2 regions of the Heyndrickxia sp. FSL K6-6286 genome follow, and region 1 is predicted to be linked to the other one. Evidence: riboswitches for the same ligand, from Rfam matches in the RefSeq annotation. Region 1 holds a riboswitch; the other holds the start of a gene.
What was found. A riboswitch is a leader RNA that binds a small molecule or an ion and turns the genes downstream of it on or off. The one in region 1 is predicted to bind FMN.
Positions count from the first base shown of each region.

Region 1 (15,892 bases):
AGAGCAAATAAGCGAGATGAAAAATAGCAATAGTCTTTGGAATTTGCTATTAAATGTAGATAGAAAAGTATCGTGATTTTAAGGTTAATGACACTTTTAAAGAAGTAGAAGTTTTACTTGATAAATAGTGTAACTGCCATTTCTGGGATTACACTTATATGTTACCCAAAAACAGGAGCCCGTATTGTACTCGTTCTTTAGGAGGTTTATTTTTATGAGTAATGGGAATGATTTTACAAAATTTATTTCTCAATTTCCAAATGCAACTAAATTCTATTTTTACTTTAATGATGGTGTAGAAGTTTTATGTAAAATAGATACAATGTATGAAACAGATAATGGTTTGGAGATTGGAGACCCGTTATATGAAGAATATTACGCTGCAGCTGTTGAAATAATTGAAGTAATGAAAAATAATAATGAAATGAACTTGTTTAAGGTTGGACAGCTTATAGAAGTTTCTAATAAAAATTCTCCTCAATGGATAAAAAGCTTGGATAGTAAAGTTATTTGGTCAAGATAGTTGCTAAGAGTAATTTAGAAATGAATGAAGTAATGAAAATATAGTTTCATGAATAGAGATATTCCTATAATTTATTAGAAGGGTTATATTACCATAATATAACTCTTTTTTTGGCCATAAAAATGGAAATTAACCTAATTAAAAATACATCTAGGAGAATATAATAAAGTACACAAATAATGAGGGAATTGGTGATTCTTGTTGCAGATCGTTATGCTGAACCGTATCATAAGTAAATAAAGTTTTTTCGAAAAAAATAACAGCACCTTCTAATCGAATGGAGAGGGGCTGTTTTATTATTTGTATGACTTTGTAGCAGGATGTATCTTCATATCGTGTCTTCAACTATGTATCCAGAGAATAATCGAATACAATTTTTAGAAAATGAGCTTAAAAAAACAAAAAGCATGAAATTAGCGGAATGATGTTGAATAAAAGGTAACATTAACTATTTCAAATAAATCTTCATCCCTCTCGTTTCATCGTTACAGATTTGTTCAGTTTAATTGCTAAATCATTGGATGCACTATTCATATATTGTAATACAAGATTATACACATCGGATGAAACCGTTCCTAATCCTGGTGCCATATTTTCAATTAAATCATTTTGTTGATCCTCGGAAAGAGATTCATAAAAAAGTCCAGCTTGTGTAAAATCATCGTGTTTTTCAAGGTCAGATCGTTGAAGAATACCTTCAACCAATCGACCATTACCGCTAGTAACTAAATCACCTGGCCACCAATCTGCCTGGTTGTTTACTGGGACATTTCGGAAATCTGAACCAATACGATTACGTTGAGAATCCCAGTAAACATTGGCACGTCCTTGTAACATTTTATCATCGGATAATTCAACACCATTCAGTAAATTCGATGGTGAAAAGGCCGCTTTTTCAACTTGCTCCATGTAGTTATCTGGATTTTTGTTTAATACCATGCGACCGACAGGATGAAACGGAAATTGTTGCTGATCCCAAATCTTCGTAGCGTCTAATGGATCGTATGGAAGTCCTGTCGCTTTATCTGGATCAATCACTTGGACATACAATCCATATTCTACTTGTTCTCCTCTTTCAATCGCATTATATAAATCCTGCCCAGCAATATCAGGATTTTCCCCTGCTAATTTCACTGCTTCATCATTCCGAATGTACTGCTGACCCGCCAGTGGTGACCAAGTATACTTAACATAATGTCGCTTTCCTTCAGCATTTTTCCAAACATACGTGTTTACACTAAAACCAGGTAAATGACGCAGACTTTTAACTGTACCTAGATTAGAGTATACAAGAAGTGTAAATAATAACGACTCAGGTGCTCTTGCAACAAAATTCCAGTAACGGCTTGGGTTTATTAAGTTGTTTTTTGGTGAAGGAAGAAATGCCTTAATTGCTTCAGGGAAACGAATGGTATCACGTACAGAAAATACTGGAATGTGGTTACAAATAAGATCAAAAATGCCCTCTTCTGTATAAAATTTTGTGGAAAAGCCCCGTACATTTCTTGATGTATCAGGTGTTCCTTTGGTGCTGACGGCAAGTGAGAACCGTACAAATACTGGCACCCTTGTTCCTGGCTGTTGTAAAAATGAAAGGGATGTATAATTTGACATAGAATATAACGTTTCAAATTGACCAAAAGCACCCCATCCCTTAACGTGCACGGGTCTTTCTTTAATCTTTTCATGAATAAATGTTTGTAATGTTTCATGTTCAATATTATCTTGTTTTAATATTGGTCCCCGTTTACCCACAGTTTGAGAGTGGAGTTTAGCTGGAAGGTCTATATTCCATTGATAGGTACTTCTTAGTGCTTGTTTTTGCTGAGGATGATTCTGTTCTGGATAGTTTTCTCGCGGATTTGTATCTTGATTATCCATACACATTCTCCTCCCATCATTTTAGTCTAATTTCAATGAATTATATGGGAGAATGTCGATACTTAGACCAACGAACATTATGCGGGGCAGCTTAGATCCATTTCGCTGAATCGTACCAAGTTCTTTCGATTATTGAATTTTCCTCATTAAGTGGAATAGTTGAAAGGAGTCTTTAGGTGCGCTTTTCATAATTGATTATTTATCTAAGAAAGCATCTAAAGTTTTATTATAAAGATTTAAATCATTTCACAATTTTTTTGCCAGTTGGGAGTTTTTATTTTTGGATGGTAAGCAAGAGGGTTAATTGATTTTCCTGCATAAAATATAACCAGTATAATTTTTTTAAAACAAAATGTTTGATTTATTTTATTTTAGCGATATAATAAGCACTAATTAAATAGTATCCTTCGGGGCAGGGTGAAATTCCCTACCGGCGGTGATGAAACAGTCATGTTTCTTAGTCCGTGACCCGGTTAACATTTGTTAAACGGTGGATCTGGTGCAACTCCAGAGCCGACAGTTATAGTCTGGATGGGAGAAGGAAAAAAGAAATTGGGTAAGTTCGAAAAGTCTTTCCCTTTCTTTGTTGATGATTGGAAAATAAGGTTTTTTTGCTGTGGGCAAAACCTTTATTTGCTATACATAAATAAGGATAGGAAAGGTTTCATATATACCTTTATTTTTCTATTCTCATTTTTAAACCCTGAAGAATCATTCTTCAGGGTTTTTTATTTGTCCCGTTGTATGACATCAAATACTTTTTGTAAGGAGAATGTAGAATGAATGATCATTATTATATGAAACTCGCCCTTAACCTTGCAATGAGTACAAATGGACAAACGACACCAAATCCTGCAGTAGGTGCGGTAATCCTGAAAAATAATCAAATTGTGGGAATGGGTGCTCACTTGAAGGCGGGGGAGCCGCATGCTGAGGTACATGCGATTCGCATGGCAGGAGATCATGCGAAAGGGGCTACGATGTATGTCACTTTAGAGCCTTGTTGTCATTTTGGTAAAACTCCACCTTGTGCAGATTTAGTGATTAAATCTGGAGTGAAAAGGGTGGTCATCGCAATGGCTGATCCGAATCCAAAGATTTCAGGTAAAGGGATTGAGCGGCTTCAAGATGCAGGGTTACAGGTTGAAGTTGGCGTGTTAAGCGAAGATGCGAGCCAAATCAATCAGGTGTTCACACATTTTATTCAAACAGGACTACCTTTTGTCACTTTGAAGTCCGCCATTAGTCTGGATGGAAAAATAGCTACAAAAGAAGGCAAAAGCAAGTGGATTACAAGTAGTGAGGCGCGGGAGGATGTTCATTATTTTAGGCATACTCATGATGCTATTCTTGTTGGGGTTAACACGATTATTAAAGATAATCCGAGTTTAACAACAAGGCAAGCAGGTGGAGGAAAAAGCCCAGTCAGATTTGTTTTAGATACAAATTTACGGACTCCGATTGATTCGAAAATTGTTTCTGATGGACTGGTAGAAACATGGATTGTCACCGGTTCAAATGTAAAAAAAGAAGAGATGGATTTATATAAAAATAGAAATGTTCATTTGATCCAGATGGATTCTCCAACGATAGAGATAAAGCCGTTGCTAAAAAAGATAGCAGAGATGGGCATAACATCACTATTTGTTGAGGGAGGAGCCGAAGTCCTTGGTAGCTTCCTAAAGGAGCGGGCATTTCAACAAGTGATTACGTATATTGCACCTAAACTAATTGGAGGCCGAATGGCACCCACTTCATTTGCTGGCGAGGGAGTATCTGAAATACATGAGGCGTTGGATCTAGAGATTAATGAAGTGAAGAAAATAGGTAGCGATATTCGAATCATCTCAAAAGCTATGTAAGGAGGTGGCAACATTTGTTTACTGGAATTATTGAGGAAATAGGAATGATTAGGAGCATGAGAAAGTCGGGTCATGCGATGAAATTAGAGATTACAGCTAAAAAGATTATAGAGGATATGCATATCGGAGATAGTATTTCTGTCAATGGAGTCTGTTTAACGGTGACAACTTTTACGAAAGAAAGCTTCCATCTGGATGTAATGCCCGAAACGTTTCAGTCGACTAGCCTAGTAGGGCTGAAGCAAGGTTCGAAGGTGAATTTGGAACGTGCCATGGCTGCTAATGGTAGATTTGGGGGTCATTTCGTCTCAGGACATGTAGATGAAACAGGAATGATTAAGCGAATCTGGCAAGCGGATAATGCTCGCTATTATGAGATTGAAACAACTAAAGAACGATTGAAATACATCATTCATAAAGGATCTGTTGCCATAGACGGAACAAGCCTTACTGTATTTGAAATACACGATCAATCCTTTGTTATTTCTTTAATCCCTCACACCTTATCAGAAACGATTTTGTCTGAAAAGAAAATCGGAGATGTGGTAAATATTGAGTGCGATATGCTAGGCAAGTATATGGAGCATTTCCTTCATTTTCGTGATTCGAACCATTCTAGGAAAACAATGATTACGAATGAAATGTTAAAAGAAAATGGGTTTATATAAGGAGGAGAAATCATGTTTGATTCCATTGAAGAAGCATTAGATGAGCTAAGGGCAGGAAAAGTGATCATCGTTTGTGATGATGAGGATCGAGAAAATGAAGGAGACTTTGTCGCTCTAGCTGAAAAGGCAACTCCTGATGTGATTAACTTTATGATTACACAGGGTAAAGGACTAGTTTGTGCTCCCGTCGATGAAAAAATAGCTAATCGTCTCGAATTAGCACCGATGACCACAGATAACACAGACCATTTTGGTACTGCCTTTACTATCAGTGTTGATCACAACTCTACAACTACTGGGATTTCTGCATATGAACGATCAACGACGATTAGAGAGCTTAGTAACAGTACCTCGGTGTCCAGCGATTTTAAACGTCCTGGTCATATCTTTCCATTAATTGCGAAGGAAGGTGGCGTCTTAACAAGACCGGGACATACGGAAGCAGCCGTTGATTTTGCAAAGCTCGCAGGTGCTTCACCAGCTGGTGTAATTTGTGAGGTCATAAATGAAGATGGCACGATGGCAAGGGTACAGGAATTGCGTAAGATAGCGGATGAATTTCAATTGAAATTGGTAACGATTCACGACCTGATTCGTTATCGAAAAGAAATAGAAAGCAATATCCGCGTAAAATAAACAACATTAGGAGGAATAAAAATGAGCTATACATTTGAAGGGAATTTAGTTGGAACAGGATTGAAAGTTGGTATTGTAGTAGGAAGATTTAATGAATTTATCACAGGTAAATTATTAGGGGGTGCTTTAGACGCATTAAAAAGACATGGGGTGGATGAAGAAGATATTCAAATAGCATGGGTGCCAGGTGCATTTGAAATTCCATTCATTGCACAAAAAATGGCTAAATCAAATAAATATGATGCGATCATCACTCTCGGAACGGTAATAAGAGGATCAACCCCACACTTTGATTATGTTTGTAATGAAGCAGCCAAAGGCATAGCAGCCATTTCATTAAATACAGGAATCCCAGTCATATTCGGTGTCTTAACAACAGATACAATCGAACAAGCCATCGAACGAGCTGGAACAAAAGCAGGAAACAAAGGCTGGGACGCAGCCGTCTCCGCCATCGAAATGGCAAACCTATCCAAAATAATAGAATAACCATTTAAGGGGGTCAGACCCCACATGAAATATGGTGATTAGATCAAGCTTTTCGAATCTAAACATTGTATTTTGGGGTCTGACCCCCTTTTTTAAATTTAGAAATTGCTAAAAGTGATTATTTAGTTGAAGTAGACTATTATTGGTGCGTAAAAGAACGAGAACAGCTTAGTCAAAGGTTGGTCCAATATTTGAACCGGTTTATTCTAATCAATAAAACTGATTATCAATCAAAAGATTTTAATTGTTAATTTATAAATTTATAGCCTGTCTATCAATAAAAGTCGAAAATTGTAACTTCTTTGTCACCATTTATTCCCTGGTAAATTTTATACTCTATATAACAAATATATTACATCAGGGGGGACGGTGCATAAAGATGAAGAAGAAGTTAAATAGGAGAGGGAAAATTAGTTTAATTGGTTTGGTTATGCTAGTTTCTTTCGTAATAATCGGTTTTAAGATTCATAGTCAACAAGTTTCAGATCCAACAGCAAAAGCAGCAGAAGTCGTTGCAAAGTCTCAATCTCAAAATGAAGATTCAGTCGAAGAAGAGCATAAACTAGTAAAAAAGGTCGAAAAAAGTCAAAAGGCAAATCAACCAGTTAAAAAAGAGCAAGAGAAAAAGCAGGAGAAAGAAATAGTAGATACGAAGACAGAACAAGAAAAGAAAGAATCGACTACTCAAGAGCAAAAACAAGTAGCGAAGAATCCGGAAAAAGAGAAGAAACAAGAAGAAGCAGATACTTCATCGAAAAACGAAACGTCCTCCGCATCCGTTGATAAGAAGAATAATATAATCAATCCAACTCTCCCATTAGTAAAACCTTCTGAAGGTAAAGTGGTGTATTTAACATTTGATGATGGTCCCTCAAATAGAATGGGAGATTTAATGAATATATTAGATCAATATCAAGCTGAAGCTACATTCTTTTGGTTGGAACCAAATATGAGGAGATTTCCTACAGAGGTACAAAATGCCATTCAACGTGGGTTCTCAATCGGTCTACATGGTGTTACACATGATGTGAAGAAAATATATGTATCTAAGGATACAGTAGTTAGTGAAATGGTTACAGCCAATCAAACTTTAGAAAAACTAGCCGGAATCACTACTCATCTTATCAGAACTCCCTACGGAAGCCATCCATATATGAAGCCAGAATATAAAACAGCAGTACATAATCAAGGCTTTATTTTATGGGATTGGAATGTAGACAGTAGAGATTGGAAGTATCGGGATAGCCGATATGTCAATGATGTCATTCAACAAGTTGAAAACTTAGTGGCAAAGAATATCCCTCCTGTTATTCTTATGCATGACCGCACGGAGACGATCAATCATTTGCCTGAACTATTAAACTACTTGAAAAATCAAGGATATACCTTTAAGAAACTTGAACAAGAGAACATGCCTGTTCAGTTTTAGCAGGGTTAAAACAATACATGTAACAGATAGAATGATCTCCATTTCATCAGGGATCATTCTTTTTTTTTGATAGGCTCTTTTCTCAAACTTTGTAGTTGAAATAAAGTTTGAATCAATAAGCGCTACCCGAAGCGAGCGGTAGATTACCCTGAAGGGAGAAAAAGTGAGTGTAAGGTAACGAAAACGAATGATAGATTACCGTGAAGGGTAAAAATGTGTGTGCAAGGTAACAAAAGTGAGCGATAGATTACCGAAAAGGAGAAAAATGTGTGTGCAGGGTAACGAAAGTGAGCGATAGATTACCATGAGGAAGGAAAAAGCGTGTGCAAGGTAACAAAAGGGAGCAAATGATTACCGTAGATGGGGAAAAAGCGAGTGCAGGGTAACGAAAGGGAACGATAGATTACCGTAAAAGGTAAAAATGTGTGTGCAAGGTAACAAAAGGGAACGATAGATTACCGTGAAGAAGAAAAAAGCGTGCCCAAGGTAACCAAAGCGAGTGTTTGATCACGTGAAGGATGAAAATACCGATTCATACACCCTTTTGCTAAAAATCACTTTTGATATTCCAATAGAAAACAACTAAGTACTGTATCGTAAAATTGGAGTAGATGCATGTTAAATGTTTATGGTAAAATTTATACTTATATATTTGAAGGTTCATATGATTGAAAGGGGAAGGAGGAGATGAATATGGAAAAGGAACTTATCCATTCACCATCGATGGCTAAGTCACGCAGATTATGGATCGCTTTTGTATTAGGTGCCCTTTCTGCCTTCGGTCCACTATCGATAGATATGTATTTACCAGCATTGCCTAAGCTCACCGAAGAACTACATACGAATACATCGGTTGCACAGCTTAGTTTAACTGCTTGCCTCATCGGGTTGGCGCTTGGTCAGCTTTTAGTTGGTCCTTTAAGTGATGTTCGTGGACGAAAGAAGCCGTTATTAATCGCACTTATTTTATATTCTGTAGCATCTATTCTTTGCGCTTACAGTACATCAATCTGGATGCTCATTTTCTTACGTTTTATTCAAGGGGCAACTGGCGCAGCCGGAATTGTTATTTCTCGAGCGTCGGTAAGAGATATGTATTCCGGCACTGAACTTACGAAATTTTTCGCTTTATTAATGCTTGTTAATGGGGCTGCTCCAATTCTTGCACCGATTGCTGGAGGACAGCTGCTTCATTTTGTTACGTGGCGTGGAGTCTTTTTTGTTCTTTTTGTCATCGGAATTTTAATGTGGTTAGCGGTTTCCTTTGGATTAAAAGAAACATTACCACGTGAAAGGCGATCACCAGGAGGATTAAAACAAACATTCTCCACTTTTCATCTAATCATAACTGATCGACAGTTTATGGGCTATGCCTTCTCACAAGGGCTTGTATCCGCAGCAATGTTTGGATATATTTCTGGATCACCATTTGTTTTACAAGATATATTTGGGGTTTCACCGCAAATGTTTAGTGTTATTTTTGCGATTAATGGTGTGGGAATTATTATTGCTTCTCAATTGACTGGCCGCCTAGCTGGCAGAGTTTCAGAGCTAAAGCTGTTTATTATCGGGATTAGCTTATGTGCAATAGGTGGTGTCATCTTACTACTCGTTGTTCTTCTGGATGCTGGGTTATATGCGGTTATTCCATCATTGTTTATTGTTGTATCCAGTGTGGGGATGGTTGGTACAACATCCTTTTCATTAGCTATGCAAAATCAAAGTGAAACTGCTGGAAGTGCCTCGGCAATCCTTGGCTTATTACCTTTTATTCTTGGAGCGATTGTCGCACCACTTGTAGGACTAGGTGGAAGCCATACTGCAGTGCCAATGGCCATTGTGATAGCAGGATGTGGAATAGGAGCGGTACTCGTCTATCTTTTCCTCAATAACAAAAAATAATGATTTTCATTTCAGAGACAAAGTTCAGAAAAGGAGCTTTGTCTTCTTATGCTCTTTTCTCAAACATTATTATTCATTAGGTAAAGTTAAACTAAAAAATATAGGTTGAAGAACGCGAGCCTCCTTCAGTCCACTGAGAAAAGAGCTACACAATATATAAGAACACTGATCCCCTTTATATGCTGTAAAAGCCGGCAGTAGGGCTTTTACCAAGGTCTTTATGGAAGGAAAATCATTACCCGGTCTTTCGTATTCCTACGTTTTACACTCTACAACATTTCAGCAAAATTCATCCCCCGCCATATATCCTAAGTCATACATCCAAGATTAGGATGGAAAATGCGCACTTCCAATTTCACTCTACCGTATGCTAATGAACAATTCCTATTCAAACATCTCAATAAAATATTTGGCGCTTTTCGTTAAATAACGGTCCTTGCTCCAGATTAATGCAGATTCAGCCATGATCTCGGTATCACTTATAGACAGAACCCGTATATTGGTAGTTTGAAAGGATAGTAGTGAATATTTAGGGATGATTGTCGCCCCGACTCCTTTCGAAACGAGGGAGAGAATCATTGTCACATCCGGGCATTCACAAACAATATTTGGCTCAAAGCCATGTCGTCTACATTCATTTAAAATTAATTCATATTGTCCTAAACCTTTAATTCGATGCAAGAGTAGTAATGGAATGTCTTTTAGGAGACTCATAGAAATGGATGCCTGCTCTTTATTGACCCATTCCTTAGGAAAAACAGCGACATAAGGATCCTTTGATAAGTGTCGATAGGAAAAATCACTTAATTCCATCGGTAAGCGGATCACGCCTAAATCGATTTCATTATTTTTTATCTGTTCACCAATGACAAATGAATCTCCCTCTCTTAAATGAATCTTGACGAGTGGATATTTTTTTAGGAAGGCTTGTATTCTTTCAGGAAAGTATGAAAAGCATGATTTTGATGCTCCTAGGGCAAGAACTCCTCTTAATCCCTCTTCCGTTTCCTTTACCTCATTAATCGTGTTTTCCAGTTGTTGAATCAGCTTTTGTGCTTGTTGATATAGGACTTTTCCGGGATTAGTAAGCTCCAATATTTTCCCGTTTCGTTCGAATAATTTGACTCCTAATTCCTCCTCTAAAAGCTTTAATTGGTGACTTAAAGGAGGTTGGGACATATGAAGTTTCTTGGCTGCACGAGTGATTTGCCCTTCTTCAACGATGGTTGAAAAATATTGTAATTGGCGAATATCCATTCTAGGCCTCCTTACATTCATTTTGCTGAGCATTCCTCATCTAAGAAGAAAGGAAGAACTGATGCATATTATTTTTGTATGAAAAACAAATATTTTAAATATTTTAAATATATTTTAACACATGTTACATTCGATATGTAAGTGCTTTCATTTTAAAAGGCTCTATTCTCAAACATTGTTGCTGGTAAGTAAGAAAATCGCTACACGATTCATTTCACTGTGAAAAGAATGGCGATCTCCATAAGGACTGGTGTAAAAGCGAGCACTTGGCTTTTTAAAAGCAACAATCGATCTGAAAACAGCCTTTAAAAAACATGAAATGATAAGGAGTGTGTATAAATGACAATGCTTGATGATGCAAAACAAAAACTAAGAGGATCCATAGCGCCGATCGTTACCCCTTTTCATCATGATTATACAATTGATATTTCTTCCTTTGAAAATCTTATAGATTGGCATATTGCTAGTGGCACACATGCTATTTCAGTTACAGGAACAACAGGTGAACCGAGTTCATTGACCATTGAAGAGCGCGTTCGTGTAATGGAAACGGCTAAAAAGAAAATAAATGGCAGAGTTCCCTTTGCACCAGGTACAGGCTCAACCAATCATCAAGAAACCCTATATTTAACGAAAACAGCACAGGAAATGGGTGCTGATGCAGCCCTTGTAATTGTCCCCTACTATAATAAGCCATCACAACATGCCCTATATAAGCATTTTAAAGCAGTGGCAGACTCAGTAGATATACCGATCATTGTGTATAACATCCCCGGAAGAACAGCAACGAATCTCCATGTCGATACACTTGCCAGACTTAGTGAAGATTGTCCGAATATTATCGGTGTAAAAGAATCAAATAAAGACTTTGAACATGTCAATCGTGTGTTATTGAAATGCGGTCGGGATTTTCTCCTTTACTCCGGTATTGAATTACTTTGTTATCCGATGCTGGCAATTGGCGGAGCAGGTCATATTAGTGCAACAGCCAATGTGGTTCCGAAAAAAATAGCAGATTTGTACAACACATGGAAGGCTGGTGAAATAGATAAAGCTTTAGATCTTCATTTTGATTTAATGGAACTAAATGATGTTCTTTTTAAGGATACCAACCCAGCCCCACTTAAAGCAGCACTTGGAATGATGGGGAAAATCGAACCGGTATTACGGATGCCGATGGATTTGCCAACTCAGGAGCTACAAAATGAAATTCGTGACATTTTAAAACAGCATGTAGCGTTATCTGATGAGATAACTACCAATTAAGTGCCTAAGGAAGGTGTGAATGTTTCCATGAAAGATATTCAGTTATATATAAATGGCGAATTTGTAAATGCGACATCAGGAAAAACCTTTGAAAATATCAATCCTTTTACAAATGAAATCATTAACCATGTGGCAGAAGGAGATGTTGCAGATGTTGAAAAAGCAGTTGCAGCGGCGAACCGTGCATTTCATGGGGAATGGGGTCAGTTAAAGGTTAGTGAGCGTCTGAAATATATCCATAAAATTGCCGACCTTATTGATCAACATATAGAAGAGATTGCTCCTTTAGAATCATTGGATACAGGACTTCCAATCAGCCAAACAAAAAATATGGTAGCACGAGCTGCACAGAACTTTCGTTTTTATGCAGAAATGGTATCGAACCGTTTAGTTGGTGAGGCGTACCAGGTAGATGGAGAATTTATTAATTATACCATTCATAAGCCTGTTGGTGTTGCCGGTCTAATTACACCATGGAATGCACCGTTCATGCTTGAAACATGGAAAATTGCACCGGCATTAGCAACGGGAAATACGGTTGTATTAAAGCCTGGTGAATGGTCCCCAATAACAGCCAATCGTTTGGCCGAAATCATTGATAAGGCAGAGCTTCCGAAAGGGGTATTCAATGTTGTTCATGGTTTTGGAGAAACTGCGGGTGCCGGACTTGTTGCCCATCCCGATGTGAAGCTGATTTCATTTACCGGGGAAACAACCACTGGCTCGGAAATTATTAAAAACGGTGCAGATACATTGAAACGTGTATCCGCAGAACTAGGTGGGAAATCACCAATTATTGTTTTTGATGATGCCGATTTCGAACGGGCACTAGATGCGGCAACATGGGGGATCTTTTCCTTCAATGGTGAGAGATGTACAGCAAATTCAAGATTATTTATTCAGGAATCAATCTATGAAAAATTTGTTGATGCATTAAAAGAAAGAATTCCAAATATTGTTGTCGGCGATCCATTAGATCCGCAAACGGAAGTAGGACCGCTTATTCATGTCGAGCATTTTAATAATGTAAAGAAATATATCCAGATTGCAAAAGAAGAAGGAGCAGAGCTGTATAGTGGTGAGGTTCCATCTGCGTTTGAAAAAGGTAATTTTGTCCCTCCAACATTGCTTCTCAATGTAAAAAATCAGATGAAGGTTGCCCAAGAGGAAATTTTCGGACCTGTGATGGCAGTGATGAAATTTAAGGATGAAGAAGAAGTCATCAAGCTTGCCAATGATACAAAATACGGTTTGGCAGGGTATGTATGGACGAATGATTTAAAGCGAGGACACCGTGTGGCTCAAGCCGTTGATGCAGGTATGCTTTGGATTAATTCACAAAATGTTCGTGACCTAAGGATTCCCTTTGGCGGAAGTAAATATAGTGGAATGGGACGTGAAGGTGGACATTATGCCTTTGACTTTTATACAGAAACACAGGTCATACATGTCGCTTTAAGTGACCATCATATTCCACAATTTGGAAAAAAGAAATCATAAAGGAGGAATGATATATGCCAGCAAAAACAGGAAAGCAATATATCGAACGTTTACAAAAAGCAAATAACAATGTTTATATACATGGGGAAAGGGTGAAGGATGTAACGGCGCACCCTGCCTTTAAAAATGTCATCCAATCGATGGCGAAGCTATATGATCTTCAATATGAAAAGGCCGATAAAATGCTTTACACCTCTCCTAGCAGTGGGGAACAAGTAGGAATGACCTTCCTGCAGCCAAAAAGTATTGATGATTTAATCGCTAGACGTGAAGCAATAACAGAGTGGGCAAAGGTATCAGGAGGAATGATGGGACGTTCCCCAGACTATTTAAATGCTGAAGTGATGGCAATGGGAGCAGCCTATGATTTCTTTTCCGAAGGGGATCCACTCCTTGTAGAAAATGCGAAAAATTACTATGAATATGCTAGGGAAAATGATATTAGCTTAACACATACATTAATCCACCCACAAGTAAATCGTGCCAAGGCACAGCACGAGCAAAAGGATGCCAATGTGGCACTACATCTAGTAGAGAAAAATAAAGATGGAATTATTGTGGATGGAATCCGACTTCTTGCGACACAGGGTGGAATCACCGATGAGATTCTCGTTTTCCCTTCTACAGTAAAAAAAGCAGGAGAGTTAGATGATCCTTATTCGCTTGCCTTTGCCATTCCTAATAATACTCCAGGTCTAAAGTTTATTAGCCGAGAGTCATTTGATTACGGTAAAAATCAATGGGATCATCCGCTTTCCTCACGTTTTGAAGAAGGGGATGCGATCGTTTCCTTCGAAAATGTGTTTGTTCCATGGAATCGTGTATTCGTTTGTGGAAATTCTTCTATTTGTAATCGGACGTTTAGGGAAACGAATGCAGTTGTCCATATGGCTCATCAAGTTGTAGCGAAGAACATTGTGAAAACGGAGTTCTTATTAGGGTTAGCACTTTCAGTCATGGATGCTATTGGGATTGATCAATTTCAGCATGTACAGGATAAAGGAACAGAAATCATGCTTACCCTCGAAACGATGCGCAGTCATCTTTATCGTGCAGAACACAATGCAAAGCTTGATAAATGGGGAATCATGACGCCGGATTATGCTGCCTTAGATGCAGCACGGAATTGGTATCCACGAGTATATCCTCGTCTCGTAGAGATTTTACGAATATTGGGGGCTTCCGGTTTGATGGGGATTCCGACACAAGCAGATTTTCAAAATGAAGATATTGGTCAGTTAATCCATCGAGGACTACAAGGAAAAAATTTAGAAGGATATGAACGTGTACAACTGTTCCGCTTAGCATGGGATATGACAATGAGTGCATTTGGTAACAGACAAATGCATTATGAATACTACTTCTTTGGTGATCCGATTCGGATGGGAATGACGTATTTTGAAGGGTACGAAAAAGAGTCCTATAAAGAAATCATTAAGGATTTTTTAGGGCAAGTCGATTCTGGGAAATCTAGCTTTTTAAATGTGTAGAAGAGGGGGTATATGGGGTGGGTTTTAATATTATTCGTGCGGCAAGAGCCATACTGAATGTCACAAATCTAGAAGAATCAAGGCGCTTTTATGTAAATGCCCTTGGCTTTGTTGAAACGGAAAGTGACGACGAGACAATTTATTTACGTGGACTCGAAGAACATATCCATCATAGTCTAGTACTGAAAAAGAGTGATAAACCAAGTGTGGAGGTTATTAGTTATAAAGTATATTCGGAAGCAGATCTTGATTCATTAGACCGTTTTTTCAATGAAAAAGGGTTCCCAACAAAATGGGTGGAAGCGGGAACACAAAAGGCTTTGGGGAGAGCATTGCGAGTTCAGGATATTTCTGGTCTTCCGATTGAGTTTTTCGCAACAATGGACACGGTGGACCGTTATCTTCAACGCTTTGATTTATATAGAGGGGCTAAGGTTCAACGAATCGATCATTTTAATTGTGCAGTAAGAGATGTAGAGAAAGCATACAATTTTTATATAGATGAACTAGGATTTTCTTGTTCAGAGTATACAACCGCAGACGATGAAAAAATATGGGCTGCATGGCTACACCGGAAGCCAACTGTCCATGATGTGGCATTTATGAACGGTGTGGGCCCACGTTTACATCATATCGGTTTTTGGTTAAGTGATCCAATGAGTGTGATTCATACGTGTGATGTTCTTGCATCACTTGGGTATGGGGCAAATATTGAAAGAGGACCAGGTAGACACGGTTTATCGAATGCGTTTTTCCTTTATTTGCGTGATCCTGATGGTCATCGCATTGAATTATACAATGGGGATTATTTAACAAGTGACCCTGATTTTAAACCAGTGAAATGGGATCTGGATGACCCGATGCGCCAAACCTTCTGGGGACACGCAGCGCCTGATTGCTGGTTTAATGAAGCATCAAATGTTCTAGATGTGCATACAGGAAAGCTTGTCACAACAAGTGATCCACTATTAGAGAAGAAAAAACCGACA
Region 1 covers NZ_CP152029.1:3,800,336-3,816,227, reverse strand. The annotation lists gene MHI39_RS19240 (thioredoxin-like domain-containing protein) at 1-76, shown strand, start outside; gene MHI39_RS19235 (hypothetical protein) at 215-523, shown strand; gene MHI39_RS19230 (catalase) at 989-2,404, opposite strand; FMN riboswitch at 2,804-2,951, shown strand; gene ribD (bifunctional diaminohydroxyphosphoribosylaminopyrimidine deaminase/5-amino-6-(5-phosphoribosylamino)uracil reductase RibD) at 3,184-4,266, shown strand; gene ribE (riboflavin synthase) at 4,281-4,934, shown strand; partial or broken gene ribB (3,4-dihydroxy-2-butanone-4-phosphate synthase) at 4,947-5,543, shown strand; gene ribE (6,7-dimethyl-8-ribityllumazine synthase) at 5,592-6,059, shown strand; gene MHI39_RS19205 (polysaccharide deacetylase family protein) at 6,439-7,488, shown strand; gene MHI39_RS19200 (Bcr/CflA family multidrug efflux MFS transporter) at 8,176-9,390, shown strand; gene MHI39_RS19195 (LysR family transcriptional regulator) at 9,775-10,647, opposite strand; gene hpaI (2,4-dihydroxyhept-2-ene-1,7-dioic acid aldolase) at 10,987-11,913, shown strand; gene hpaE (5-carboxymethyl-2-hydroxymuconate semialdehyde dehydrogenase) at 11,941-13,413, shown strand; gene hpaB (4-hydroxyphenylacetate 3-monooxygenase, oxygenase component) at 13,428-14,903, shown strand; gene hpaD (3,4-dihydroxyphenylacetate 2,3-dioxygenase) at 14,921-15,892, shown strand, end outside.

Region 2 (15,892 bases), 1.7 Mb from region 1:
AATAATAGATATGAAAATGTGATCGTTGCTGCTGTTCCATTACATGTAACTGACAATAGCAATGGGGCTATTTTTATTTATCGGTCGTTAGATATTTTGCAAGAAACGACAAAACAAACAACAAGGCTCATATTATTAGCAGCTGGAATTGCTATTATATTAACTACTGGTTTTGCGTTCTTTTTATCAACTAGAATAGCAGCTCCATTAAGAAAAATGCGTGAAGCAGTTTTTGAAATTACTAAAGGTAAATTTGATAAAAAGGTGCCGATATTAACCCATGATGAAATTGGGGAGTTAGCTACTGCTTTCAATCAAATGGGAAAACAACTAAAGTTTAATATAAATGCTTTAAATCAAGAAAAGGAACAGCTTAGAAGTATTTTAAGTAGTATGGCAGATGGAGTCTTAACATTGAATCGTGATGGAACGATATTAATAACAAATCCACCTGCTGAAAAATTTCTTCAACAATGGTTTTATGAACAAGGTGAAGATGAAACATTTTTAGCTCCAGAGGAATTGCTATTACAAAAGGTTCTTGAAACTGAAATGGAGCAAACAGGTGAAATTACGATTCAAGGTAGGACCTATGTTATCATAGTTAGCCCCCTCTATAATCAAGAGAGTGTAAGAGGGGCAGTAGTAGTCATTCGTGATATGACAGAAGAAAGGCGATTAGATAAGCTTCGAGACGATTTTATAGCCAATGTATCACATGAGTTAAGAACGCCTGTAGCAATGCTGCAAGGATATAGTGAGGCGATCATTGACGATATCGCTGCATCTGATGAAGAGAAAAAGGAATTTGCAAAAATTATTTACGATGAAACATTAAGAATAGGTAGACTTGTTAATGAACTATTAGATTTAGCTAGAATGGAAGCAGGTCATATTTCCTTAGTAAAAGATGACATACCGATTCACACATTTATTGAAAGAGTAACGAATAAATTTAATGGTTTAGCAAAGGAAAACCATGTCCATTTAAGCTGTGAAATACAATCTACTAGAGAAACGTTTTTCATTGATTCAGACCGCATTGAACAAGTTTTAACAAATTTAATCGATAATGCAATCAGACATACACCAGAGAATGGGAATGTCAAAGTAAAGTTTGAGGAAACCAATAAAGGGTTCCAGATTAATGTCGAAGATAATGGTTCTGGGATACCTGAAGAAGATATTCCATTTGTTTTTGAACGATTCTATAAGGCGGATAAGGCGAGAACACGTGGTAAATCTGGTACAGGGTTAGGATTAGCAATTGCTAAAAATATTGTAGAAGCCCATGATGGAAATATAACTGTTAAAAGCAAGGTTGGACAAGGGACGACATTTTCCTTCTTTTTACCTAAGTAAATGAATAATGATTGATGAATGCTGCCGAGAAATCTTGTTTCATGAGAAACAAGCACTGAAAATATCATAATAAAAATATTATGACAAAAAAGCGCTATAAAATGTAGCGCTTTTTTTTTCGGATTTTGGTAGTATAAACTCATAAAGGGAATAGTTTTCGAAATTAATTGAAACTTATCCTTATTGATAACGACTAAATATATAACGGAGGAGGGAGATGAATGGACTCCGTTTTCAATGATTTACATCAAAGATATCATCGCGATCTTTTTCAATTCTTATTTTATATGGTAAAAAGTCGTGAACTAGCTGAGGACTTAGTTCAAGAGGTATATATTAGAGTATTAAAAGCGTATCAAAATTTTGAAGGAAAAAGCTCAGAAAAAACGTGGTTATTTTCCATTGCTCGAAATGTAGCAATTGATTATTTTCGTAAGCAAAAAAGTTGGAAAAAAAAATTATTCGATACGTTTGACTGGAATCGCAGCCAATTAAAAGATTCGTCTGCCTTACCTGAAGAAATAATTATTCAAAGTGATGATATGAGAAAATTATATGAGTGTTTGGATCATTGTACTCAAGATCAAAAAATGGTGATTATTATGCGCTATTTTAATGAATTAACGATTGCAGAAACGGCAGAAATACTTGGATGGTCTGAAAGTAAAGTGAAAATTACACAACATCGTACACTGAAAATCTTGCGAGAAATGATGGTAGAAAAGGGTCAGGAAGGGGGAGTACAACGGTATGGCTGAGTTTGAAAATGAAGAAGAATATATAAAAAATCTTTTGATGAATATGCCAAAAATGAGTGATCAACGGAGTCCTGAGGAAATTTACAGAAATATAAAATATAAAGTAGAAAAAAAACAAAGTAAAAAGAAAATGCTAATGATTCCGTCCGTCATCATTGCCACTTTTGCTATCATTGTTGTGTTAATATCATCTTCCTTCAAGCAATCTAATCCTAATGAAATAGCGAAATCTACAATCGATACTAAAAAAGAATCAATAGAAAATAAAGTAATCATAGACCAAGATCAGCAAAATATTGAACATAATTCGCAGTTTTCTTACTCAGAGAAAAGAGATGCCAGTCCAGATGAAGGAATAGTTAGTGAGTTTTCTACACGTACGATTAATGAGAAAAGCACGCTAGCGATATATGAACAAGATTTGCAACAAAATGATATGTTTACCTATGGAGTTTTTACGAAAGACGCTATCCTAGTACCAATAAGTGTGGAGGTTTCCAAATCGGATATTGATTGGTTTACTAATTATTTGCAAACTGCTGAAGCCTTACCACTAGAACAATGGGGGTTTGCTAGTTTACCCAATATTCCTGGGAAAGTACAATATATTCAAAATGAGAAGAAACTCCACATTACCGTTCCTAAGGAACAGGTGAAGAAAGTTCCAGAATATGTAGAACAAAATTTAACTCGTATTTTACAATACAGTTTTTCGTTTCTAAATCATATTAAAGAAGTTGATTATTCTGATGAAAATGGGGATCCAATCCAATTAAATAATATCGGATTATTAAAACCTTATAAGGTATCGCCGTTAGTGAATGTTGGGTATTTCTCCTATCAAACAAATGGTATGAAACTTTTAGTACCTTCAGATTTGGAATACAATTCTTTTAATTCCGCTATAGAAAATATGAAAAAAGCACCAAATGATTTTTACCAACCAATCATTCCAAATCAGATTTATCTGAAAGCGACAGAAAATCATGATAAAAGTCTTAATATCGAATTCAATAAGTTACTTGATTTTTCACAAGGTAATGAGGATTACCAATTAATGCTAGATGGGATTTTGTTAACAGCGAAAAGCTTTGGATATAAAGAGGTATTCTTTAAAAATGTTTCCCCAATGAAATGGGAGAAATTCGATTTTTCTAAACCAATTAAGGTACCAATTTCCCCCAATAAATATACTATAAAAAGATAATAATTAAGAGGCATTCTCAAATATAGAATGCCTCTTTTTTTTTGTGCGTAACAATAGTTTTTTTTAAAAGTATCAGTTTTTTGTTTTGAATAAAAGCTTTGATTTAGCATAAAATAAGATTCGCTCTAGCAAACTTGATTTTGACAATATGTTCTAAAAATATACAAGCAGTCATATAAGTTTAAGCAAGAGTTTGTTTATCCGAGGAGGAAAATTATGCTTGATTATTTAAAAAGAATGTTAATTGTAGCGATCATGGCTTTATGTGTAAGCATGCTTATTTTAGGCGGAAGAGTGCAAGCTGCCGAAATAAATATATATGAAAATACGGACGATTGGTACTTTCCTGCAGAAGGGGAAATTTCGGATGTATTTGATTCTAGAAGTGGCATCCATAAAGGTTTGGATATTGCTGGGGAATATCAATCAGCTGTTTATGCTGTAGAAGGAGGAAAAGTCATTCGGTCATACTATTCTCCATCATATGGGAATGTTATTTTTATCCATCATGACAATGGTTTTGAGACCGTTTATGCTCATTTGCAAAATCGGATGGTAGCTGAAGGACAAATTGTTGGAAAAGGTGATGAAATCGGAAAAATGGGTAATACAGGTAATTCCACTGGAGTTCACCTTCATTTTGAAATTCATAAAGGCGAATGGACCATTGACAAAGTAAATGCAATCGATCCATTTACTGTATTTGGTGAAGGAGAGATAGGACAATTTGTATTTGCGCTGAATCATGATCCTTACCGTGTCATTGATGTGGCAGGTAATTTACAGGAAGTACAAAAAGAAAAACAAAAGGAAGAACAATTAACACTAAATCTGACTGCAAAACCGATCGCTGATCGAAAGGTCATTATTACACATTTTTTAGCAGAAATTATTGGTAATCAATCGATAGAAAAAGGTCAACCAATTTATGTAGATAACTTCTTATCATCTAACAATGATAAAGAGGAAATGTATATCGTTCAATCAGGGGATACATTAAGTAAAATATCTAGGAAATTTGATGTAACAATTGATCAATTACTGTCATGGAATAATATTTCTAACAAGGATTTAATTCATACTAAGCAAAAAATCGTCATTAAGCATACATAATAATCGAAAAGCAATCCATCTTAATGATAAAAAGGCTGTTTTCGTATAGTTTATTGCTTTTGTAAAGGCACATTTATCGGATTTTACTCGCAATAAAGAATTCTAGAGTTTCCTATAGTGATGCTGATTTTTCAACGTTAGCGATCATCAGTTGATATTTTCTTGTTATAACTTTACTTAAATAGCAACGATGTTTAAGAAATGGATCCTTTAAAAAAACTTTTTAGAATCATTTTACTTCCCTATTGTATCGTGATGGGATATAATTTAAAATGTAAAAAAAATACGATTCATCTTCGGGGCAGGGTGAAAATCCCGACCGGCGGTAATAAAGCTCATACATGCTTTTAGCCCGCGAGCCTTAGAATAATAAGGCAGGATTTGGTGTGATTCCAAAGCCGACAGTACAGTCTGGATGGGAGAAGATGGAGGTGCCTAGAGCAGTCTATAAAGGGTAACCCTTCGATAGACAGTCTCTTAGCGTTCAAAAAATGCAGGTTTTGAACGCTTATTGAGCATGCCTTTTTCTCCCTCAAGGTTCTTTCCTTGAGGGTTTATTTATGCTCAAAAATAGGCAACTTTCTTCTGACAAGAGATGGATCTCATAAGGAGAGAGAAAGTATGAAAAAATTAGGTTTAAAATCATTTGTAAGTATTGCGGTATTAAGTAGTTTAGCGTATGTCATCATGTTGATAAAAATTCCAATTCCGCCATTTCCGAATTATTTAACCGTAGATTTTAGCGATATACCTGCATTGATCGCCGCACTAATCTTCGGACCTATCGGAGCCTTATTAGTGGAACTTATAAAAAATTTATTGGATTTCCTTACGACAGGTAGTGAAACAGGGATTCCAATTGGTCATATTGCTAATCTTTTTGCAGGTCTTTTATTTGTACTTCCAACTTATTATATATACCAACGAATGAAAACGAAAAAAGGAATGACTTTAGCTTTGTTTGTCGGTACGATTTCTATGGCAGTAATGATGAGTATATTAAATTATTTTGTCATACTACCTGCATATCTAGCTTTAATGAATTTCCAAGTACCTAATGTAAAAGAATACATTCTTGCTGGAATTCTTCCGTTTAATTTCGTAAAAGGTATTTTAGTAGCTATTATATTTATGCTATTGTTTTCAAAAATGCAAAATTGGATTAATAAACAAACTATCCTTAAAAATACGTAAAGCAAGTGCTTTAGCACTTGCTTTTTTATTATTATTCAAATTTAAGTGGGTCACCATCAAACGGTTCATCAGCCATTTTGATTGAATCTGTAGGACATCCCTCGAAAGCATCAATAAGGTCATCCTCTAAAATTTCAGGGACCTCTACTTCACCTTTATTATTGTCTAGAATCACATAGGCAATTCCTTCGTCATCATAATCATATATATCTGGTGCAGCAGCACCACAGGCACCGCAGGCAATACATGTATCCTGGTCAACTATTGTATATTTTGGCATGAAAAAAGACCTCCTAATATCTATCTATACCCATTGATCTGGGAGCTATATAAATGTGAAACATTATTATTCATACAATCCTAATAATAAAACTCATCTAGCAACTTTTCAATAGATAGTTTCTGTTTCTTAATTTGTTCATAAAAATAATCAACAATAGCTTTATCATTCATGATAAAATTAGACATAAAAAGACAAAGAGGTAAAAACATAATGACGTTTTTACATGCTATCGTATTAGTTCAATTACAAAGAATAGAAGGAGCACGTACAGTTTATTCCATTTACCATTTACTTAAAGGTAAGAAGTCATCTCAGACGATTCAGGATGCTCACTTATTTAATTTAGGTGTTTTTTTTCAAACCTTTCCCAATCTACAACGGAATGTATTTGATGAGATCATCCATGATCTTTATCAAAATGGATTCATTACTCAACAAGATGAACTAAAGTTCGTCCTTTCTGAAAAAGGATGTCAGGAATTAGCTGTTTTTTTTGAAAAAGATACATTTCCTTCATACTTAAACGGATTGAAATACCAAGATGTAGGAATCATTTTCTGGAGACGGCTGACATTATTTGTTCAGGTTCTTTCAAATTCAATTCATGATATACAAAAATACTATCCAATTGTCAGGGATCCAGATACACAAATTTGGATTAAATCCTTTTTGAAGCAATCACAATTTTCAAAACAAGAGATAAGTATAAAATTATTTCATGAGTTATCTTCCATTTTTAAACAGGAACCTCCGGAAAAACCGGAATTATTCCTCATTCGTTTGACAGGGAATCAACAGGTCGGCTTAACGATAGAGCAATCCGCTGAATATTTCGGAATGGAGTATACGGAATATTGGTATCGTTTTATCCATTTACTGCATTTTATGCTCGGTACAATTTTGCAGAATAATTCGGAATATCCGCTATTATTTTCGCTTATAAAAGACAGCCATCAATCCGTTCCTCTAACAAATTCTACGAAAGAAACCTATTTATTATTAAAAAACGGGCATTCGATTCAAGAAGTAGCGATATTACGTAAACTTAAAACGAATACAATTGAAGACCATGTAATTGAAATTTTGCTAAATCAAGTAGATTTGGATGTTTCACCATATTTATCAAAGGAATTAGAAACTGAAATTATTCAAACAGCGGCAATCGTAGGGAAAAAAAAGCTAAAGCCAATTAAAGAAGTAATACAAGAGGTATCATATTTTCAAATTCGATTAGCATTAGCAAAAAACAAGGGGAATGGCAATGAACTTAACTGATGAATTATATAATCATTTTGGTTTTTCTTCATTTCGTACGGGGCAGGAGGATGTCATTTCTTCGGTTTTAAACGGCAAGGATACATTGGCATTATTGCCAACAGGTACCGGAAAATCTCTTTGTTATCAGTTACCGGGTTATTTAATGACAGGTGCTGTTTTAATCGTCTCTCCATTATTGTCCTTAATGCAGGATCAAGTAGATCAATTTCGGATGATGGGAGAAAAAAAGGTAATTGCATTGAATTCATTTCTTACATTTCAAGAACGAAAAAAATTACTAAATACATTACATTTATATCGTTTTATTTATATTTCACCCGAAATGCTGACAAATGAATTTGTATTAGAAAAGATTAAGAATTTGAATATCACTCTATTTGTAGTAGATGAAGCACATTGTATTTCACAATGGGGTCATGATTTTAGACCAGATTATTTAAATTTACATGAGGTACGAGCATTACTTGGGAATCCGGTTACATTAGCTTTAACTGCTACAGCCACAGAAGAAGTACGTGAAGATATCATTAAATATTTGCGATTAAAAAGAGTAAATCAATTAATATTCTCTGTGGATCGCCCGAATATTTCATTAACTGTGGATAAAGTTAGGAACCATCAAATGAAGGTTAAAAAACTTTTATATTTGGTTAAACATCTACAAAAGCCTGGCATTATCTATTTTTCAAGTAAGCGTCTAGCAGAAGAAATTGCTCAATTGCTTCGCAATGAGGGCATAGGTAATATAGCAGCTTATCATGCGGGAATGGAGCAAGAGCAAAGAATACTGATACAGCAACAATTTTTACATGATCAGATACAGATAATTTGTGCAACAAGTGCATTTGGAATGGGGGTAAATAAGGATAATATTCGCTTTGTCATTCATTTTCATATGCCATATCAATTAGAGTCTTATTTACAGGAGATTGGTCGTGCAGGTAGAGATGGAGAACAGAGCATAGCCATTCTTTTATATGCTTCAGGGGATGAATTATTACCATTACAAATGTTCGATCAAGAACTGCCAACTGATTCTCAAATAGAACAGTTTTATAATCTATCTGATGAAAGAAAAAAGCATGTGGATCTTTTAAACTTATCTGAAATACAGCATCGTTTTTTAATATATTATAGTAAGTTATCAGAAGAACAGTCTATATTGATTAACAAAGTGAAAAAAATCCGAGATAGTAGGATTCAATATAAACAATTAAAACTGAAAGATATGATAAAATGGTTAAAATCAACCTCATGCCGTCGAAAAGATATATTAGAGTATTTTAATGAAACCCAAACCCTTCAGATTCACAACTGTTGTGATAATTGTGGCATCCAGATGGAAGAGTTTGAAATGGAAATAGTAGAGTCAATTAATGAGGAGCAACAGAAAACTTGGCAGTCCATGCTAGGTCATTTATTGCTGAGAGGCGAAAAATAATGAGAAAAAACAAACAATCAGATGTAATAAAGCAGTTGTCGAAACGGGAACTAACTTTCCATTTATATATTACACAAGTGATAATCTTAACAATTTCTATCATCTCGTCTATTTTTTTATTTCACGATTATCAATCGTTTTTTCATTTATTTAAAGTAAATTCATCTATCCTATCATTGGGAGTTGTCAGTGGGATTATCATCGTTATATTAGATCTTATTTTGATGAGAGTTCTACCTCAACATTATTATGACGATGGTGGGGTAAATGAAAAAATATTTAAAGACCGCTCATTCCTTGAGATTCTTTTTTTAGCAGCAGTCATTGCATTCAGTGAGGAGCTCCTATTTAGAGGAGTCATTCAAACGAATTTCGGAATGGTTATTGCTAGTATCGTTTTTGCAATTGCACATATTCGGTACTGGGGACATTGGTTTTTGATCGTAAACATTGTAGTTTTAAGTTTTTTGATGGGCTTGGTTTACGAGATTTCTGACCATAATGTTGTGACAACAATCGTCATGCATTTTATTGTTGATTTTTTGCTTGGTTTAAGTATCAAATATAATAACAAGACAATTAAGTAAAGTGCAGTGGAAGTGATGAAAAATGAGGACGGATCCATATAAAGATCCAATTGAGATCCATCGAAAGAAAATTGAAAAGATAAAGATGGATGAAACGAATATAGAAGAAAATGAAGATGTGCATCGTCTACCTACTAGAAGTGAATTACACGGTTCAAGAAATAAACAAAGAAAAAAGAAAAAAAGGAAAATGACTTTCCCATTATTAAGAGTACTTTTAACTTTTTTTATTTTATTACCAATTATTAGTTTTTCACTATATACATTTATACTAAAAAAATCATTTTTTCTTGATTTAGGTGCGAAAATGGCTGGGGAAGAGGTTCCTTATGAGATTGTGTCAGCGGGAGAAAAACAGGCCAAGCAACCTAATACATACAATAACAGTGGCTCGAATGAAAATAAAAATAGTGGTGAACAAGAGACTCAAGATGATTCTGTCGCCGAAAAAATAGATATTGAAACCAATTCACAGACAAATAACGAAGACCAAAAAATTATTTTTCACACTGTTCAACCAAATGAAACATTGTATAGCATAGCGTTAAAATACTATCATTCCAAATCAGGGATAGATCTTATTAAACAATGGAATGATCTATCGAATGATGGCATCATTGTTGGCCAAGTGTTGGAAATTCATCTTCCTTAATAAGTTTAAAGTGTATTAGGGTGAAAGGTAGTCTCAATCCGATCACCCTAAAAATATGGCATTGGTGACTTTCCCCTCAATTAAAAATTAAGTGAACCTCTTTTTTTGGTATACCTATTTGGACTGGTTCATACAATGAATTTGAAAGGGGGAGTTGCCATGGAATCTACTATTTTATCACTTAAGCAAACTGACCAAGCTACAAAACAAATGCTGCAAAATCTTGTCAACAGGAAAATAAAATTTGATCGTTTAAAGCAGCAACATATATTGCTTTTAACAATTAGCGTATTTTACAGTTTTGGATGTCTTTATTTTTTATATTATCGTATTCTTGAACCATATTCGTATTCATTTTCAGAGATCTTTTCTATTCTGGTGGGAGACAATACACATTTGCTATTTATTTTTCTTGCTATAGGATTATTCGGAGCGACAAAGGTGCTATATGATAAAAAAGAAAAAGCTGAAAAAGAGTATCATGAATTAAGATGTGAAATTGTTGATCGTAGTAAAGATTTATGGAAAAATGATGCTTGGGCTTCTAGATATATAGTTTTTGAAATCATGAAAGCAAAGTTTAATATAAATTTATACCATGAAAGTAAATAGAGGAATATGAAATATTTAAAATATTTTTTTCTTTCCTCTTTCTTCTTTTAATATTTCAACTGCCTCACGGAATCGCTGAGAATGAACTACTTCACGCTCCCTTAAAAACCTTAAAGTATCATTAATATCAGGATCATCACTCATATTAATTATCCATTGATAAGTCGCCCGAGCTTTTTCTTCCGCAGCAATATCTTCGTATAAATCAGCAATGGGATCACCTTTAGCTTGGATATGTGCAGCTGTCCAAGGTACTCCTGCAGCATTTTCATAATAAAGAGCTTTATCATGGTCTGCATAATGTGCACCCAAACCTGCTGCTTTCATTTGATCAGGTGTTGCATCCTTTGTTAATTTGTACACCATCGTTGCAATCATTTCAAGATGAGCAAATTCCTCAGTTCCAATATCTGTTAGTAACCCTATAACTTTATCCGGGATTGTATATCTTTGGTTTAAATAACGAAGTGCTGCAGCAAGTTCTCCATCCGCACCGCCGTATTGCTCAATTAAGAATTTTGCAAGCATTGGGTTACATTGACCAACTTTAACTGGGTACTGGAGCTTTTTCTCATAAACCCACATGAATGATCTTCACTCCTTTGTATTTATTATTAGTCTATTTAAACTTGCCATGGCCAAGGTGCATCCTTCCAATTCCATGGATAATCAGAATAACTATAACCAAAGTTAGTCAGCGGTCCAAACAGCTTTTCAAACTCCTTTTTTAGTTTCTTTCTGTGGTGTACAAATTGGTTGTATTGTTGAACAGCATCCTGGTCTTTTGGATGAGTGTCCAAATACAATGTCAATTCAACTATTACAAAATCAATAGCCTGAAGTTCCTCAAGTTTTTGATAATATTCAGGAGGTACTTGTTTCATCACTCGGTTCACTCCTTTGCTCGTTCATACGGACTATAGTAAGGATCATATAATGGTTGCCAAAGTGTTCCTTTTCTTAATGCTTCTAATGGTGGGAATTGTGGTAAATTTGGTGGTTGAAAGCCCATATATAAATTGGGTGGTGTTGAATAGGTTTTTACCTTTATCGGTGGACAAGGATCAAATGGACTAATATAAGGTTTGTAACTTTTATAAAATGAATGCATCTTCTTCCCTCCTTGTATTTGTCATCATTTAATTTTATGGGAGAGATTTGTCCTACATGTCATTAAAATAAAGACAATAAAATAAAAATGTATATTTAAGCAAAAAAGCGAATCTACATAAAGGGAATATTTCATTGTTTGTAGAATATATATTCATGGTGAAATCTATCTTATGAGGTGAAAGTGATGTTCGCAAAAAATATTATGATTCCAAAATCTCAATGCTTTTATGTTCATGCTGAAGATTCAATTGAAGAAGCATTGGAAGTACTAAGAAAAAAGCAAGTTGATGGTTTGCCTGTCTTAAATGGGGATGAATATGTAGGTATGATTACGCATTATCATATATATAGGAATTATTTTAATTCAGAGCTCAATAAAGAAGAGTATTTAAAAACAGTAAAGGTAAAGGAAATTGCAACCCATCAGGAAATCTTTTTCCAGGGTAATGAAATTTTTGAAAATACATTAGTTGAATTGAAGGATTTTCCTTTATTTGCGGTAGTAGATGAGAATAGAAAATTTCTAGGAGTTGTAACTAGATTTGATGTAATCGAACAATTCCAAAGTGCCTTTGGAATTAAACGTCCAGGGATTCGGATTGCATTTAGTTCAGTGGAAGTAGAAGGTAGAATTGCAAGATTAGCTAATATTATACAGCAGTATCATGAATCAGTAATCTCTTTAGTAACGTTTGATGAAACAGATAAATTGGTAAGAAGAATTATTTTAAAAATAGAAAAACGAGATAATATTAAAAAGTTTACGGATAGTTTAGAAGATGCAGGATTTAGAATCTTAAATATTACTGAAGATTAAATAAAAGAGGCAGTTGATCTTAAATGGTCAACTGCCTTTTTTTATGGTTTAGAAAACCCCTGGCTATGCCGGGGGTTCCAGAGAGCTTATAGCGTGGTAATAAAAAAACCTCACTTCAGGGTAAGATAAAGTTGGTTTCCCGACCACTTCATCTCACCATAGAAGGAGGTATGCCCTGTGAAGGACATGAATAGTTTAGCACACACAACATGGAATTGTAAGTATCACATAGTTTTTGCCCCAAAGTACAGAAGGCAGATTATTTATGGAAAATATAAAAAGAGCATTGGGCAAATCATACGAGATTTATGTGAACGGAAAGGTGTAATAATTCATGAAGCAAATGCCTGTCCAGATCACATTCATATGTTAGTCAGTATTCCACCTAAATTAAGTGTATCTCAATTCATGGGTTATTTAAAAGGAAAAAGTAGCCTCATGATATTTGATCGACATGCCAATTTGAAGTATCGATACGGAAATCGGAAATTCTGGTGTAGGGGCTTCTATGTTGATACAGTAGGCAGAAATAAGAAACAAATACAAGAATACATTAGAAATCAGCTAAAGGAAGACTATATGGGTGATCAATTAACATTATTCGAGGAATATGACCCATTTACAGGAGAGAAAAATAAGAAGAAATAAAGAAATTCTTTAGAATTAGTGAGTGAATGTGGTGCAGGCGGGAAACCCTCTCAGTGGGCCTTTTAGGCCAAGGCCGGTAACATAGGCTTTCAGCCGCAGAGCAAACCACCAGTTCACACTGGTGGTTTTGATTTGCCGCAGCTCTAATTAAAAAGATGAGTTAATAGGATAAGTGGAAAAATTGCTTGCAATTGTGTCGATTACCAACATTTATGGTATGATTTATTAGTAATTGATCCAAATTATTGGAGGAAAACATGATTTATTGGTTAATTTTTATGATGGTAATAATTGCTGGAGTATTACTAGTAGTTTATATGGTGACAGAAGCTTTTCAGAATAATGTTCAATATCATACATTTGAATTTAATAATTTTCCAAAATCTTTTAAGAAGCTTAGACTGTTTTTCATTTCTGATATACACCGGCGTAATATTCATTCATCTATCATTAAGCAGTCTTTAGGGAAGGTAGATTTTGTAATAATTGGTGGTGACTTAGCTGAACAAGGTGTTCCACTGACAAGAATCGATGAAAATCTTCGCAAATTAAAAATGCTTGGTCCAATTTATTTTATATGGGGAAATAATGATTATGAAATTGATGAAGCTAAATTATTTCGTATTTTTAAGAAATATGATGTGAAAATGCTGAGGAATGATGTTGATTTTCTCCAATCAAAAGCAGGAGAAAAAATTGCGATTATTGGAATTGATGATATCTCGCAAGAGCAGGATGATTTACATAAAGCAATGGCAAAGATTAGTGAACCATGTTTTCAAATTTTATTGAGTCATAACCCTGATATTACTCAAAAAATGTTTGATTTTGATACAATCTCATTTATTCTTAGTGGACATACGCACGGTGGCCAGATCCGTATTTTAGGTTATACACCTTATAAAAAAGGTGGGGTGTATAAATACTCAGATATCATTCAATTAGTAAGCAATGGTTACGGAACATCATTATTTCCTTTAAGACTTGGTGCCAAACCTGAAGCCCATATCATTACTTTAAAATGAACTTTCTCCCCATTTTTACATAGTATGGTCATAGAAGCCATATCAGGGGGCGGAAATAAATGAAATTAGAACGATTATCACGAAATAAAATAAAATACTCGATTACATTTGAAGAGTTATCTGATAAAGGATTTTTAACAGATGAGTTTGAATCATTTATATGGTATGACCTTTTTGATGAGATGGTTGAAATTGCAAAAAAAGAATATCAGTGTGAAATTACCGATACGATCTCAATTGAAATATTCTCACTAAGTTCAATGGAAATTGTTTTAATATTAACTATGGATGAGAAATCAATGAATGAAGAGCAATCAACGAATCATTTAATTCCAACATTTATTCCAGATAGTGTTTTTTGCTTTGAATCAATTGAAGATGTTATTCAACTTGCACAATGCTTTGAAAATTTGCAAATACGTTTGAATAGTAAATTAATGGTTTTCGAAGATCAATATTATCTTAAGATACCAAATACTAAGGCAGTAAATGTACTTTGTGAAGAGTATGGAATTGAATCAACTATGTCTATAGAAATGGTAGAGGAATATGGAATGGTGATTATTGAAAATAATGCTTTACCGGTACTTTTAAGTTATTTCAACCAATAACAACCATAAATGGGGCGATGAGAATTTTTTCTATTGCCCTATTTTTTGTCAGTTTTACTAAGCAAATCTAAATCTAGTTTGATAGCGTTTGCAAAAATTTAAAAAGTATAATTTTAAGTCTTGCATAAATGCAGTAAAAGTGTATACTATGTCTGAAAGGATGATACACATCAACGAGTGATTTTTAGGAGGTTTGCAACAATGGCAGCCGATTTGGGTGCAGATAATCAAGCATTTGACGAAAAGCATGATGTTTTAAAATCAACACAAACAGTAATTCATAAGGCACTAGAAAAACTAGGGTACCCTGAAGAAGTATATGAGCTTCTAAAAGAACCAATCCGTATGCTAACAGTAAAAATACCTGTTCGAATGGATGATGGCTCTGTAAAAATCTTTACGGGGTATCGTGCCCAACACAATGATGCTGTGGGTCCAACAAAAGGTGGGATACGTTTCCATCCGAATGTTTCTGAAAAAGAAGTAAAAGCGTTATCAATTTGGATGACATTAAAATGTGGAATTGTTAACTTACCGTATGGTGGCGGTAAAGGAGGAATCATTTGCGACCCTCGTGAAATGTCATTTCGTGAACTTGAGGCATTAAGTCGTGGATATGTTCGAGCAATTAGCCAAATCGTAGGACCAACAAAGGATATTCCTGCTCCGGATGTTTTCACAAACTCTCAAATTATGGCATGGATGATGGACGAGTATAGCAGAATCGATGAATTTAATTCACCAGGTTTTATTACTGGTAAACCATTAGTATTAGGTGGATCTCACGGTCGTGAAACTGCTACAGCTAAAGGAGTAACCATCTGTATTCGCGAAGCAGCAAAAAAACGCGGTATTAATTTAGAAGGTGCTCGTGTTGTTGTACAGGGATTCGGAAATGCAGGAAGCTTCCTATCGAAGTTCATGCATGATGCAGGAGCAAAAGTCATCGGAATCTCAGATGCATATGGTGCCCTTTATGATCCTAATGGTTTAGATATTGACTACTTACTTGACCGTCGTGATAGCTTTGGTACAGTAACAAAGCTTTTTGACAATACCATTTCAAATAAAGAATTACTAGAATTAGATTGTGATATTTTAGTCCCTGCTGCTATTGAAAATCAAATAACAGAAGAAAATGCACATAATATTCGTGCACAAATTGTTGTAGAAGCTGCTAATGGTCCAACT
Region 2 covers NZ_CP152029.1:2,074,458-2,090,349, forward strand. The annotation lists gene MHI39_RS10445 (ATP-binding protein) at 1-1,362, shown strand, start outside; gene sigX (RNA polymerase sigma factor SigX) at 1,584-2,120, shown strand; gene MHI39_RS10455 (hypothetical protein) at 2,113-3,327, shown strand; gene MHI39_RS10460 (M23 family metallopeptidase) at 3,544-4,440, shown strand; FMN riboswitch at 4,729-4,871, shown strand; gene MHI39_RS10465 (ECF transporter S component) at 5,062-5,634, shown strand; gene MHI39_RS10470 (ferredoxin) at 5,666-5,914, opposite strand; gene MHI39_RS10475 (helix-turn-helix domain-containing protein) at 6,128-7,192, shown strand; gene MHI39_RS10480 (ATP-dependent DNA helicase RecQ) at 7,179-8,636, shown strand; gene MHI39_RS10485 (CPBP family intramembrane glutamic endopeptidase) at 8,636-9,223, shown strand; gene MHI39_RS10490 (LysM domain-containing protein) at 9,246-9,875, shown strand; gene MHI39_RS10495 (YpbF family protein) at 10,035-10,487, shown strand; gene MHI39_RS10500 (manganese catalase family protein) at 10,503-11,072, opposite strand; gene MHI39_RS10505 (spore coat protein CotJB) at 11,111-11,371, opposite strand; gene MHI39_RS10510 (spore coat associated protein CotJA) at 11,380-11,598, opposite strand; gene MHI39_RS10515 (CBS domain-containing protein) at 11,785-12,417, shown strand; gene tnpA (IS200/IS605 family transposase) at 12,604-13,065, shown strand; gene MHI39_RS10525 (metallophosphoesterase) at 13,323-14,090, shown strand; gene MHI39_RS10530 (adaptor protein MecA) at 14,150-14,701, shown strand; gene MHI39_RS10535 (Glu/Leu/Phe/Val dehydrogenase) at 14,903-15,892, shown strand, end outside.
Region 2: linked by a shared signal. The riboswitch ahead of MHI39_RS10465 (ECF transporter S component) and the one ahead of ribD (bifunctional diaminohydroxyphosphoribosylaminopyrimidine deaminase/5-amino-6-(5-phosphoribosylamino)uracil reductase RibD) in region 1 are both predicted to bind FMN.